One region of the Bacillus sp. BC08 genome, then DNA from elsewhere that is predicted to be linked to it. Evidence: riboswitches for the same ligand, from Rfam matches in the RefSeq annotation. Region 1 holds a riboswitch; each other region holds the start of a gene.
The links. Region 1 has a riboswitch for thiamine pyrophosphate ahead of tenA (thiaminase II). Riboswitches for the same ligand answer to the same signal wherever they lie in the genome.
Positions count from the first base shown of each region.

Region 2: linked by a shared signal. The riboswitch ahead of ACXVYO_RS18300 (energy-coupled thiamine transporter ThiT) and the one ahead of tenA (thiaminase II) in region 1 are both predicted to bind thiamine pyrophosphate.
Region 3: linked by a shared signal. The riboswitch ahead of ACXVYO_RS10150 (MTH1187 family thiamine-binding protein) and the one ahead of tenA (thiaminase II) in region 1 are both predicted to bind thiamine pyrophosphate.
Region 4: linked by a shared signal. The riboswitch ahead of thiM (hydroxyethylthiazole kinase) and the one ahead of tenA (thiaminase II) in region 1 are both predicted to bind thiamine pyrophosphate.

Region 1 covers NZ_JBTGPA010000034.1:334,671-337,833, reverse strand. The annotation lists gene ACXVYO_RS17830 (hypothetical protein) at 1-278, opposite strand, end outside; gene ACXVYO_RS17825 (SH3 domain-containing protein) at 284-1,444, opposite strand; TPP riboswitch at 1,714-1,825, shown strand; TPP riboswitch at 1,886-1,989, shown strand; gene tenA (thiaminase II) at 2,072-2,767, shown strand; gene ACXVYO_RS17815 (ABC transporter ATP-binding protein) at 2,736-3,163, shown strand, end outside.
Region 2 covers NZ_JBTGPA010000035.1:63,629-66,791, forward strand. The annotation lists gene ACXVYO_RS18295 (sensor histidine kinase) at 1-1,177, shown strand, start outside; gene ACXVYO_RS18300 (energy-coupled thiamine transporter ThiT) at 1,386-2,057, opposite strand; TPP riboswitch at 2,144-2,245, opposite strand; gene ACXVYO_RS18305 (FeoA family protein) at 2,440-2,667, shown strand; gene feoB (ferrous iron transport protein B) at 2,664-3,163, shown strand, end outside.
Region 3 covers NZ_JBTGPA010000030.1:96,628-99,790, reverse strand. The annotation lists gene ACXVYO_RS10155 (methyl-accepting chemotaxis protein) at 1-1,468, shown strand, start outside; TPP riboswitch at 1,530-1,631, shown strand; gene ACXVYO_RS10150 (MTH1187 family thiamine-binding protein) at 1,732-2,052, shown strand; gene ACXVYO_RS10145 (ABC transporter permease) at 2,024-2,797, shown strand; gene ACXVYO_RS10140 (ABC transporter substrate-binding protein) at 2,794-3,163, shown strand, end outside.
Region 4 covers NZ_JBTGPA010000030.1:101,546-104,708, reverse strand. The annotation lists gene topB (DNA topoisomerase III) at 1-805, opposite strand, end outside; TPP riboswitch at 1,034-1,143, shown strand; gene thiM (hydroxyethylthiazole kinase) at 1,216-2,022, shown strand; gene thiE (thiamine phosphate synthase) at 2,039-2,698, shown strand; gene ACXVYO_RS10160 (anaerobic C4-dicarboxylate transporter family protein) at 2,822-3,163, opposite strand, start outside.

The DNA of each region.
Region 1 (3,163 bases):
AAAACAGCCATAAAGAATACAGGAAATACGGTAGATAAATAAAAACCATTACTAATAATATTTGTTATTAGGGCACCTAATAGAAAGATGGCATTATAAATATGGGCAATTTTTTGTTTTAGTTGCACTTGAAAGGCTTCCATCATAATTTCTAAAGCAACAAAAGCAATGATAATAGATAAAAATACAGTGTTTGTATTGTAAATGATTAAACAACAGATTAAACCTAAAAAGGCTAAGTATTCAATTAAGAGAGGTATATTGATATTGCGTGGCATACAATTTACCTAACTAAATATGGCAGTGGGTTTACTGCATTTGTTTTTTCAAAATTCCATTCTCCATTGTGTAATTCAAAATGAAGATGTTGCCCGTATGAATGACCTGTGTTTCCCATATGACCTACTAATTGTCCAGCTTGTACTTGATCACCAACTTGTACAGTGCGATCTTTCATGTGAGCATAGACTGTTGTATATAATTTCCCGTTTATTTGATGGGAGATGAACACAACATTGCCATAGCTAGCTGAATAATATGATTTCACAACTTTACCTGCAGCTGCCGCCTGGATAGAGACATTACCTTGAGCTGCGATATCTATACCATAATGCATTTGTTCCCAGCGTATATCAAAGGTTGAGCTAATTCTTCCTTGAGTAGGGAATTTGAACACAGCTGGAATGGAAGTAGGTTGAGCTGTTTGAGCTTGTGATTGTGTTTGATTTTGCATCACATAATGTTTTGCCACGTATCCGTATCCTGTGCCAAAACGAATTTTATACCAAGTTCCCACAGTTTCCACTACTTGTATTTGTGTACCATTTTGTAATGAACCAAGTAGTGCACTATTTGTACTAGCGTTGCTACGTACATTAAGTTTAGGTGTTGCAACTGTGTATTTCGTATTATTTTGAACTGTGATGCCTTTTACTAAAGGCTGTGAACCATTAGACACGAACGCTTTTTGTACGTAACCTGTTTTGCCATTATGTAAAATTTTATACCACTCGCCTTGTTCTTCTTGAATGGTAACGAATTTCCCATTTGGTAATACATCTAAAATTGAAGATTCTAAATTAGGTTCAGAACGAACGTTTAATGCATTGGCATTAACAATGTATTGATTATTAGATTGAAGTTTGTTTTTTAGTAGAATAGCATCTTTTTGTACATAACCGACTTTATTATTAACAGATACTTTATACCAACCATTTGTTGTTTCAAGTATGTTTACTTTCGTATTAAAGCGAATTGTATCAATTGATGAGCTATTTGCGTTATCTTTTGTATGTAAGGCTACTTGATCGACTTTGACATATCCAATTTTCACATTAGATAATTGTTCAGCGTTGGCTGTTTGTACATTTGTTTCTCCCATAGAAGGAAGTAAAGAGGCAATTGCGATAGTAGTTGCTGTTAAAGCAGTAGCTTTCATATTCATATAATAGAGACCTCCTCTAGTTGTATAGTTGTAATTTTATTATAGTATAAAGATATAATATAGTGGGTGTATTCACATAAATGTAATATGAAATCAATATAAAAATAAATTTTTTGAGGATAATAATTCCTTTTTATCCAATTAATTGGGATTAAAATTTCTAAGATAGAATATAAGTATTATATAGTTTCGTTATTTTGTTGACAATTGAGAAAATTAAAACAGTTGATGATGTCTTATTACGATGTTATACTGACAGTGTTAATTTCATAGTTTGCTAGGAGAGCTGGTGTTGCCAGCTGAGAGTAGGCCGTAAGCCTTTGATCCTTTTCATTACCTGATCTAGATTATGCTAGCGTAGGGAAGCAATTCGGACACTAATAATGAGTCCCCGTTTCTTTGCGTATAGAAACGGGGCTTTTTTATTTGAAAATTTCATATTGAAACCACTAGGGGTGCTTGTTGTGCTGAGAGAGGAATAATCCTTAACCCTTATAACACCTGATCTAGGTAATACTAGCGAAGGGAAGTGGAGCAACGAATAAATTATAATTTTATTTGCTGTAACCACTTCTTATTTAGAAGTGGTTTTTTATTTATATACACATACCGGAAGGGGATAGGGAAATGAAATTTTGCGATAGATTATTAGAAACTGTACAACCAGTTTGGGAGATGAGTCATAATCATCCGTTTGTAGTAGGTATGGGGGATGGTACGTTAGAAAAAGATAAGTTTCAGTATTACATTATTCAAGATTATTTATATTTGTTAGATTATGCAAAGCTATATGCGATTGGTGTTGTAAAGGCAACGAATCCACAAGTAATGGGGAAATTCGCTGAACAAATTGATGGAATATTAAATGGAGAAATGACGATTCATAAACAGTATGCAAAAAGGCTTGGAATTTCTATAGAGGAGATAGAGTCAGCAAAACCATCTGCTAAAAATTTAGCTTATACAAATTACATGATGTCTGTATCTCAAAACGGCACACTTGCGGAATTAATAGCAGCACTTCTTCCATGTATGTGGAGCTATTGGGAAATTGGAAAGCGTTTAAATGATATTCCTGGAGCAAGAGATCATGAGTTCTTTGGAGAGTGGATTCAAGGATATAGTTCTGAAGAATACGGTAACCTTTGTATTTGGTTAATAGATTTATTAAATGAAATGGCAGTTGGAAAGTCTGAAAAAGAGCTAGATCGATTAGAGGAGATTTTCCTATATTCCAGTCGATTTGAATATTTATTCTGGGATATGTCCTATCGTAAGGAGATGTGGGGATTTGAGGAGCAAGAACATACTACAGTTTCATAATGTTTCTTTTCATTATGATGAGAAACCAATCATCAATGAATTAAATGCTTCTATACAAGATAAAGAGTTTGTAAGTATTATCGGACCGAGTGGATGTGGGAAAAGTACTTTATTTCGCCTTATTACAGGTTTAGAAGAAGCGAGTACTGGACAGATAGAGTTGACAGAAACAAAGAGCCATCCTGTAGGGTATATGCCCCAAAAAGATATGCTCCTGCCATGGAGAACGATTATTGAGAATGCGGCCTTGCCGCTAGAATGCCAAGGTGTACAGAAGAAAGAAGCACAAATAAAGGCAAAGGAACTGTTACATAAATTTGGCTTACAAGGATATGAGACAAAATATCCGAAAGATTTATCTGGTGGTATGAGGCAACGCGTATCTTTCATTCGAAC
Region 2 (3,163 bases), on a different contig from region 1:
AGGACCCGTAAATCCAATTTATAAAAACACTTTATTTTTGGATAGTATAAAAGAATTTCAAACGGATGTAGTACTAAAAGAGAGTAATCAAATAGAATATTCAACAAAGACAATGGATTATGAAAAAAATGATATAAAATATAAATTATTAATGAAACCGATAAAAGAAAAAGATGGATCTGTAACATATATATATGCGATGGCTTCCTTACAACCTGTAGATGAAGCTGTACAAATGGTGCAAGATTACTACATTTACATCATTGCATTTGTAGTCGTTCTCATTTTTCTAGCTTCGTTCTATTACTCTAAACAAATTGCAAAGCCGTTATTAAAAATAAATGATACAACGAAGAAAATAGCGCACTTAGATTTCACAGAAAAAATACCGATTACTTCAAAAGATGAAATTGGGGATTTATCGAAAAATATTAATGTGCTATCGAATAAACTCCATTCGCATATTGGACAGTTAGAAGAAGATATTGAAAAGGAAAGAAAGTTAGAAAATACGCGGAAAGAATTCATTTCTGGTGTTTCGCATGAACTAAAAACACCGCTGAGTATTATGAAAAGCTGTATTTCTATTTTAAAAGATGGAGTAGCTGAGCATAAAAAAGAGTACTATTTTCAAGCGATGGAACGAGAAGTAGACAAAATGGATACTTTAATTTTGGATATGCTGGAGTTAGCTAAATTTGAGTCAGGCACATATAAAATGAAAAAGGATCCATTTTATATTGATACAGTAATTGAAGATATATGTGAACACCTTTCTGTGGACATAGAGAAAAAAGAACTGCATGTGCATAAAAATATATGCTCATTTGAAGTAGTCGCAAATCAAGGACGGATTGAACAAGTCATCGTGAACTTCATTACGAATGCCATACGTTATACACCAAATAAAGAAGATATTATTATTTCTACAATAGATGAAAAAGATTGTATAAAAGTATGTATTGAAAATAAAGGTACTCACATTGAAGAAGAACAATTAGATAAAATTTGGGATCGTTTTTATCGCGTGGATACAGCTCGTCAGCGTTCACAAGGTGGGACGGGGCTTGGGCTTGCCATTTCAAAGAACATTTTAGAACTACATGATGCTGAATATGGGGCAGAAAATACAGAAGATGGTGTATTATTTTACTTCTATTTATCGAAAAAAGCGTAGACAATGTAATCTACGCTTTTTTAACTTATTTTCATATTATCTTTACCTAATCTTTATTTTTAAGCGATATAATCTGGTTAGAAAATGAGGTTATGTAAGGAGTCGATGAACCGTGCATAGCAAGTGGCTAAGTATAATGGTATTTATTTTCTTTTGTGCATTTATTGTATTTTTAATCGATATTACGATATGAAAAAAAGAGCGCTCATTAAGCGCTCTTTTTCTTCGAGTTCAGTTGATAAGCATTGATGCTTTTGAATAAACGTGGTGAAGTAAGAAATAAAAAGATAAGTAAAACGGTACATAGAATATAGGAACCAATCATTGTGCTACCGTTAAATATTAAAGAATATAGAACTGCTGATTGACCTTTTGGTGCATATTGTCCCCAGAAAATAATTCCAGCGATAAAGTGACAGAAGTAGCGAGCGAAGCTACCAACAAATGTAGCAAGAATAATGTAACCAATAACTTTCTTTCCTTCGTTTTGTTTTTGTAAAGGTTTGTCTTTACGGCTACTTAAACTGGATTGTTCTAAGCTATTTTCATTGGATGTTAAAAGTGCTTTTTGAATTGGACGATAGAATAGACCAGCAAATCCAATGAATGCGAAAGCAACGAAGTATTCAATTAGTACTTGAATTGGTGTGACGATAATGGCATCGCCTACGACAATTTGTAATAATCCCCAAATTAAGCCTCCTAAGAAAGCCATTTTGAAGCCCCAGCGGTATGCGATAATAAAAATAGGAATCATAGCGAATGAGATGGAACCGCCTGTTGCTGATAGTTTGATTGAAAGTGGTAAAATGTCGATGACCAAGGCGAAGGCTGCAAGAATTGCAGATTCGATCATCGCTTGTAAATTGGTGTTACGCATGTTGTCTCCCCCTAAATCCAAGTTGTACAAAAAAGAATAGATATCATAGGAGGATACGAAATACGTAAATAAAAAAGAGGTATGTATTTCGGACGTTTGCACAATCCCTGCGTTAGCATTAACTAACAGGTTCGAAGGGTCGGAACGAAGTGTTCCCTCTCAGCGGCATGGCTCCCCCAGTGATAACGAGATTCTTTATTTGCTATTGTTTATTGTAAGCGAAATGGATGAGAATGGCAAACGAATGTAGTATGACAATTATTGAAATAGAATTGTAGTGAAATGTTAATAAATATGAAGCAAAAGGGTATAGTCCAATTGAAATAGAGTGTGCTATAATTTTTCTGAAAATAATTATCATTCTCTTCTGAGGGGGAAGGTTATGAGCTTAGTAGATATTAAAATCGGTGAGAAAGTGCTAGTGAAAAGTGTTCAGTCTTTAGATTATTTACTAAAGAGAAGATTGGCTGCTTTCGGTCTTTCTGAAGGAAGCGAACTTCGCATGAAGCAAAAGGCGATGTTCAAAGGTCCTTGTACATTGGAGTGTCGTGGACAGTTAATTAGTATTCGTCATTGTGACGCGAAAATGATAAAGGTGGAATTAGCGTGAATAAGGTAGCTTTGCTAGGGAATCCAAATACAGGGAAGACATCATTATTTAATGCACTTACTGGTTCTTATGAGTATGTAGGGAACTGGAGCGGTGTAACAGTAGAAAAGAAAGTTGGTAAATTAAAAGATAAGCAAGGGACATTAATTGATTTACCAGGTGTTTATGATTTGAATCCAGTTTCGCGTGATGAAGGTGTCGTTACAAATTTTCTACTAACAGATGAATTTCATCATATGTTAAATATAGTGGATTCTTCACAATTCGAGCGAAACATGCATTTAACGCTGCAATTACTTGAATTTGGAAAGCCAGTCTCAATCGGATTAAATATGGTTGATGTGGCAAAGCAAAGAGGCATTGTAATTGATGTAAAACGATTATCAGAACGATTAGGTGTAACAGTCGTTCCTGTCGTTGCAAGAAGCGGAAAAGGCTGTGAAGAACTACTTGCTACTCTTAAAGAAAATGATAAAAACGAGAAAAAGCCATTCAT
Region 3 (3,163 bases), on a different contig from region 1:
AGAATTGAACAGTGTTGGACAAACGTATATTGTTGGAGCGAAAAAAAATGAAAAAGGTGAGCTACAAATCATTGATTTGTCCACAGGTTTAGCAAATGTTGTTGAAGTAAGACCGGGGGAATATTATAAACAACCAGATCTTTGGATGGAAGCATATGATAAAGTAATGAGCACAAAAAAAGCAAACATGACAGTAGTATATGAAGACGCATTGGGATCATGGGTAACGATATTAGAGCCAATTAAAGATGAGAAAGATAATATTGTGGCAATTGTCGCAGCCGATGTAGATGCCTCTATTGTTCCTATGACAAAAGAAAAGTTCATTATACAAGGTTTAATGTTTATTTGTATTTCTGTTTTAATTGCAACGGTTATTCAATTCCTAATCGTACGTAACGCACTTGCTCCATTGCGGGATTTACGTGAAGGATTGCGCCAAGTCGGTGAAGGTGACTTAAGTATTAAATTAGAGGAAAGACCAGATGATATTGGTATTATTAATGCGTATTTTAATAATACCATCGAGAAGTTTAAAGGGATTATAGATAAAGTGAAGCAAACAGCAGAACAGGTTTCCTCATCTTCACAAGAATTGTCAGTGAGTACGAAAGAGAATAGCATGGCAGTCCAAGGAATCGTAAGTTCTATAGTTGAGTTAAGGGCTGGCATTCAATTACAGGAAACTGCAGTACCAAAGTATTTAGATATTATATATGAAATGGAAGATAGGATGGAAGAGATAACTAATACTGCAAAACAAATGGCGAAAGAGTCTGAAGGTACAAAGCATCATTCAGTAAAAGGAAATGGTATTATTGAACAGACGATTAATCAAATGAACATAATACAAAATGCAGTACAAGATTTATCTTCTATTATTTATTCTTTGGAAACAAGATCAAAAGAAATTAGTGATATTGTAACAGTAATTACCGGTATTTCAAATCAAACGAATTCGCTAGCTCTAAATGCTTTTATTAAATCTTCACGTGTTGAGGAAACTGGTGAGGGATTTGTCGTTGTTGCGGATGAAGTGCGTAAATTAGCAGAGCAGACCGAAGTATCAGCAAAAGATATAGCAAAATTAATAGGGGAAACACGAGCTGGTACGGAAGAAGCTGTTGTTTCAATGAAAAATACCTTAAAAGAAGTAGAATCGGGTATGAAACTTGTTGAAAGTAGTGGTGCTTTCTTTGGTGGGGTTTCAAAATCAGCACAATCTGTTACAAATCAGGTTAGAGTTGTTTCTGACAATTCAAGTGATATATTGCAAAATAGCCAAAATATTGTGCGGATTGTAAATGAACTATCACTTATTGCAAATACGTATGCGAATAGTAGTAGTAATGTTGAAGAAAGTATGAAAGAGCAGGAAATGTCTGTACAAGATATTGCGGAATTAGCTAGTTCTTTAAGCTGGCTTTCGCAGGAGTTACAAGAGTTAATAGGAGAATTCAAAAGTTAAATGAAATGATTATACGCGCTTTTGTTTGTTCAATAAAATAAATCATGCTACAATGAAAACGAATTAAGGACCGGGGAGCCAATTGGCTGAGAGGATGTAAACAAACATCGACCCTCAACCTGATCTGGATAATGCCAGCGTAGGGAGTTACTTAAAGTGATGTAGCATATGTTATTCTATAATAACTTGCATACAAGGCTTTCCTACGCAGTAGGAAAGCCTTTTCTTGTTTGAACATTTCATTTTATAAGGGGGATTTTACTATGTCACAACAAGTTACAATTTCATTTTCAGTAGTACCACAAGCGAAGAACAAAGATGTGTATTCTGTTGTTGATAAAGCAATTGAGGTTGTACAACAATCGGGAGTTCGTTATGAAGTAGGGGCAATGGAAACAACGCTGGAAGGAGAATTAGATGTACTTCTTGATGTCATTAAACGTGCGCAACAAGCTTGTGTGGATGCTGGAGCAGAGGAAGTGATTACTTCTATTAAAATCCATTATCGTCCAAGCACTGGTGTAACGATAGATGAAAAGGTTTGGAAGTACCGTGATGAATATGCAAAACCAGAAGCAATCTAAAATAATTACAACTATTTGGCTTATCCTTCTCATTGCGATATGGGAAGGATCTGTTTCATTATTTAAAATTGAACCGTGGATCTTACCCAAGCCTTCTGCCATTGTTCAAGAATTAATTGGAATGAAAGATTTACTATTACCGAATACGATGCAAACGTTACAAGAGGTTCTAATCGGACTGTTTTTTGCGATTTTAATTGGGACAAGTATTGCAATTATTATGGATGTTATCCCTTTATTTCGTATTTTAATAAATCCGTTGCTTGTTATTTCGCAAACGATTCCAATCGTTGTACTTGCACCGTTATTTATTATTTGGTTTGGATATGGAATGCTACCGAAAGTAATGGTAGTAATACTCGTTTGTTTCTTCCCGATTGCACTTAGCATTTTAGAAGGTTTTCAAACGGTAGATAAAAATATGTTGAAGTTGTTGCAAACGATGAAGGCAACGAAATGGCAAGTTTACCAGAAAGTAAAGTTTCCAGCAGTGCTTCCATACTTTTTCTCAGGTTTAAAAATTGCAGTTACATATAGCGTAATGGGAGCGATTATTGGGGAATGGCTCGGTGCCAGTGAAGGATTAGGAGTTATGCTTACAAGAGCTACAAAATCCTTTTTAACAGCCCGAGTATTTGGTGTGGCAGCAATTATTGTTATGGTGACATTATGTCTGTATTTTATCGTGGAGTTTATGGCAAGAATAACAGCACCGTGGATATATAGAAAGGACGGCAGAAAATGAAAAAAGGTTTAAAAGTTATGTTAGCTGCCTTATTAGCAGTAGGTGTGGCTGGATGTAATCCGGCGAAGAAAGAAGAAAGTGCAAGTAAAGATCAAAAAGTAAAAGTAGTATTAGATTGGTTTCCAAATACGAATCATACTGGCTTATATGTAGCGCAAGCGAAAGATTATTATAAAAAGCAAGGCTTAGATGTAGAAATTATTCAGCCTGGTGATAATGTGACAGCGGAGCAAATGATAGCTTCAGGAAAAGCTGACTTCGCAATAAGCGCACAAGAAAATGTAACGTTGGCTCGTGTAGAAGGTATTCCTGTTGTATCTGTCGGAGCGATTATTCAGCATAACACTTCAGCTTTTGCATCGCTTA
Region 4 (3,163 bases), on a different contig from region 1:
ATGACTTCTTCTGTTTTTTATCAATTTCCACAACAGTAGCATTATGCTTATCTAAACCTTTTACAATGCCATCAATTTTTTCTTTATTAAAACTGCGGCTATTACCGTTAGCATCTTGCCAAGTCAGCTTTAACTGATTCGTCGTTTGTGCTTCGATGCCGTAGTAAGTTTGAGCTTTGAAGTTCTTTATTTCATCTTCACGATTAGCAATCATAGCGACAGTAGGTGTTTGTACACGGCCGCAATTCAGCTGGGCATTAAAGCGAGTCGTTAAAGCGCGAGTCGCGTTAAGACCGATATACCAGTCAGCTTCTGAACGTGCAACTGCTGAAGCGTATAAATTGTCATATGCTTTACCTGGTTTTAAATTAGCGAATCCATCTTTAATCGCTTTATCAGTAACAGATGAAATCCATAGACGTTTGATTGGTTTGTTAACTCGAACCTTATCAATAATCCAACGAGCGACTAATTCTCCCTCACGTCCAGCATCTGTCGCTACAATAATGTCATTTACATCTTTTCTAAGAAGCTGACTCTTCACAGCATTAAATTGCTTCCCTGTTTGTTTAATAACCGTTAATTTCAAACGCTCAGGTAGCATCGGTAAATCTTCTAAATTCCATTGTTTATATTTCACATCATAGCTTTCTGGATCAGCTAATGTAACGAGATGACCTAAAGCCCAAGTAACAATATATTTACTACCTTCAAGATAGCCGTTCCCTTTTTTATCACATTTCAGTACACGTGCGATATCACGTGCAACAGAAGGTTTTTCAGCAATTACAATACTTTTTGCCATATTTAAAAACATCCTTTCAAATTTCCATACGTTAAATATAGCATACATCTTTGTTCTATTCAGTCTTGCTGACGGTTTGAGTTATTTGTGATGAAATATACGTGTGAGAGTTTTACTTATATAAAGGAGAAGAATGGTTGAATCAGGAGAGTTATGATCTCTATCATTCTATAAAAGGAAAGAACTTGTTATTTTACTAGAATAAGAGTAGACTTTGAAGTAGATGAATACTAAACACATGGGAGTTTGTGGATGCAAACTGAGAGTATGACTAATCCGTCATTGACCATTTGAACCTGTTGGATAATGCCAGCGTAGGGAGAGTGTAAAAGCACATGTTCAGGCACTTTGCGTACGCGCAAAGTGTCTTTTTGTGTATCTCCCATCACTATAGTTAGGGGATGAGAAGAATGAATATGAAAGAAATTAGTAAAGTAGTGGATTTGGTGAGAGAATCTAATCCGCTCGTTCATAATATTACAAATGTTGTTGTAACAAACTTTACAGCTAACGGTTTGTTAGCGTTAGGGGCATCGCCTGTAATGGCGTATGCAAAAGAAGAAGTGGCAGAAATGGCTAGCATTGCTGGAGCGTTAGTATTAAATATGGGGACACTTCGTCCTGAAGAAGTAGAAGCGATGTTACTTGCGAGTAAATCAGCAAATGTGAACAATGTACCAGTATTGTTTGATCCAGTTGGTGCAGGAGCAACATCGTATCGAACAGAAGTTGCGAGACATATTCCGGCCGAAATTGATTTAGCGATTATCCGTGGAAATGCAGCTGAAATAGCGAACGTTATTAATGAGAGATGGGAAATCAAAGGGGTAGACGTCGGTGCTGGAAATGGAAATGTCGTAAGTATTGCAAGGCAGGCAGCTGATGAATTAAATACAGTTGCGGTGATTACTGGAAAAGAAGATGTTGTTACAGATGGAGAGCGAACGATTCTTGTTCGAAATGGTCACCCTATTTTAACGAAAGTTACGGGAACTGGTTGTTTACTAACTTCTGTAATAGGAGCATTTGTAGCAGTAGAAAAGGATTATGTAAAGGCAGCAGTAGCTGCATTAACGTTTTATGGTGTAGCTGCGGAACTGGCAGCTGCTAAGACAGTGGAGCAGGGACCTGGTAGTTTCCAAATTGAATTTTTAAATCAGTTAGCGAATACAACTTCAGATGATATTGAGAAGTATGGGAAGATTGAGCTTATATAGTAAGGAGGGAAATTAGATGTCGCGTATTACAAAGGCTGAAATGTCTAGATTGTTATCAGTATACTTTATTATGGGAAGTAACAATTGTACGAAGGAGCCACTACAAGTGTTGAGAGGTGCACTTGAAGGCGGTATAACAATTTTTCAATTCCGTGAAAAAGGGGAAGGGGCTTTAACGGGAGAGAAACGTATTTGTTTCGCAAAAGAATTACAAGCGATTTGTAAGGAGTACGGTGTCCCATTCATTGTAAATGATGATGTGGAACTAGCTATCGAGTTAGATGCAGATGGCGTGCATGTTGGACAAGATGATGAAGGAATTACTTCTGTTCGTGAAAAAATGGGGGATAAAATTGTTGGTGTATCTACACATACAATTGAAGAAGCACGCTGGGCAATTGAAAACGGAGCTGATTATTTAGGTGTTGGCCCTGTTTTTCCAACGAGTACGAAAAAAGATACGAAAGCAGTTCAAGGAACGAAAGGTTTAGCTCATTTTAGAGAACAAGGAATTACAACACCAATCGTTGGGATTGGTGGCATTACAATTGAAAATACAGCTTCAGTTATAGAAGCAGGGGCGGACGGTGTTTCAGTTATTTCTGCGATTAGTTTAGCGGAATCTGCGTATGAAAGTACGAAGAAGTTAGTGGAGGAAGTAAACAGGAGTTTGTAGGAAAAAGAAACTTCACACAAATAGTAAAGAACATAATGGAAGAATGGTCGGTTAAAAATATTTAAACAAACGTTTGATTAAAAAAGCACAAACCTTTTACAATTGTAGGTTTGTGCTTTTTCTTTAAAACATAATTGAAATTAAGAGCATTCCAATTCCGATAGAAGTGAACGTTGCGATTAGACCTGGAATCATAAAGCTATGGTTTAAAACATATTTACCAATGCCAGTTGTACCAGTGCGATCAAAGTTAATGGCAGCAACAATTGTTCCATAGTTTGGAATGAAGAAGTATCCATTTACTGCAGGGAACATCGCGATTAGTAGTGCTGGTGGAATACCGAGTGATAATCCAAGAGGCATTAAAGCACGTACTGTTGCGGCTTGACTGTATAGTAAAATAGATAGAATGAATAATGCGATGGCAAATAGCCATGGTGCACTTGTTACTAGGTGTTGAATTGA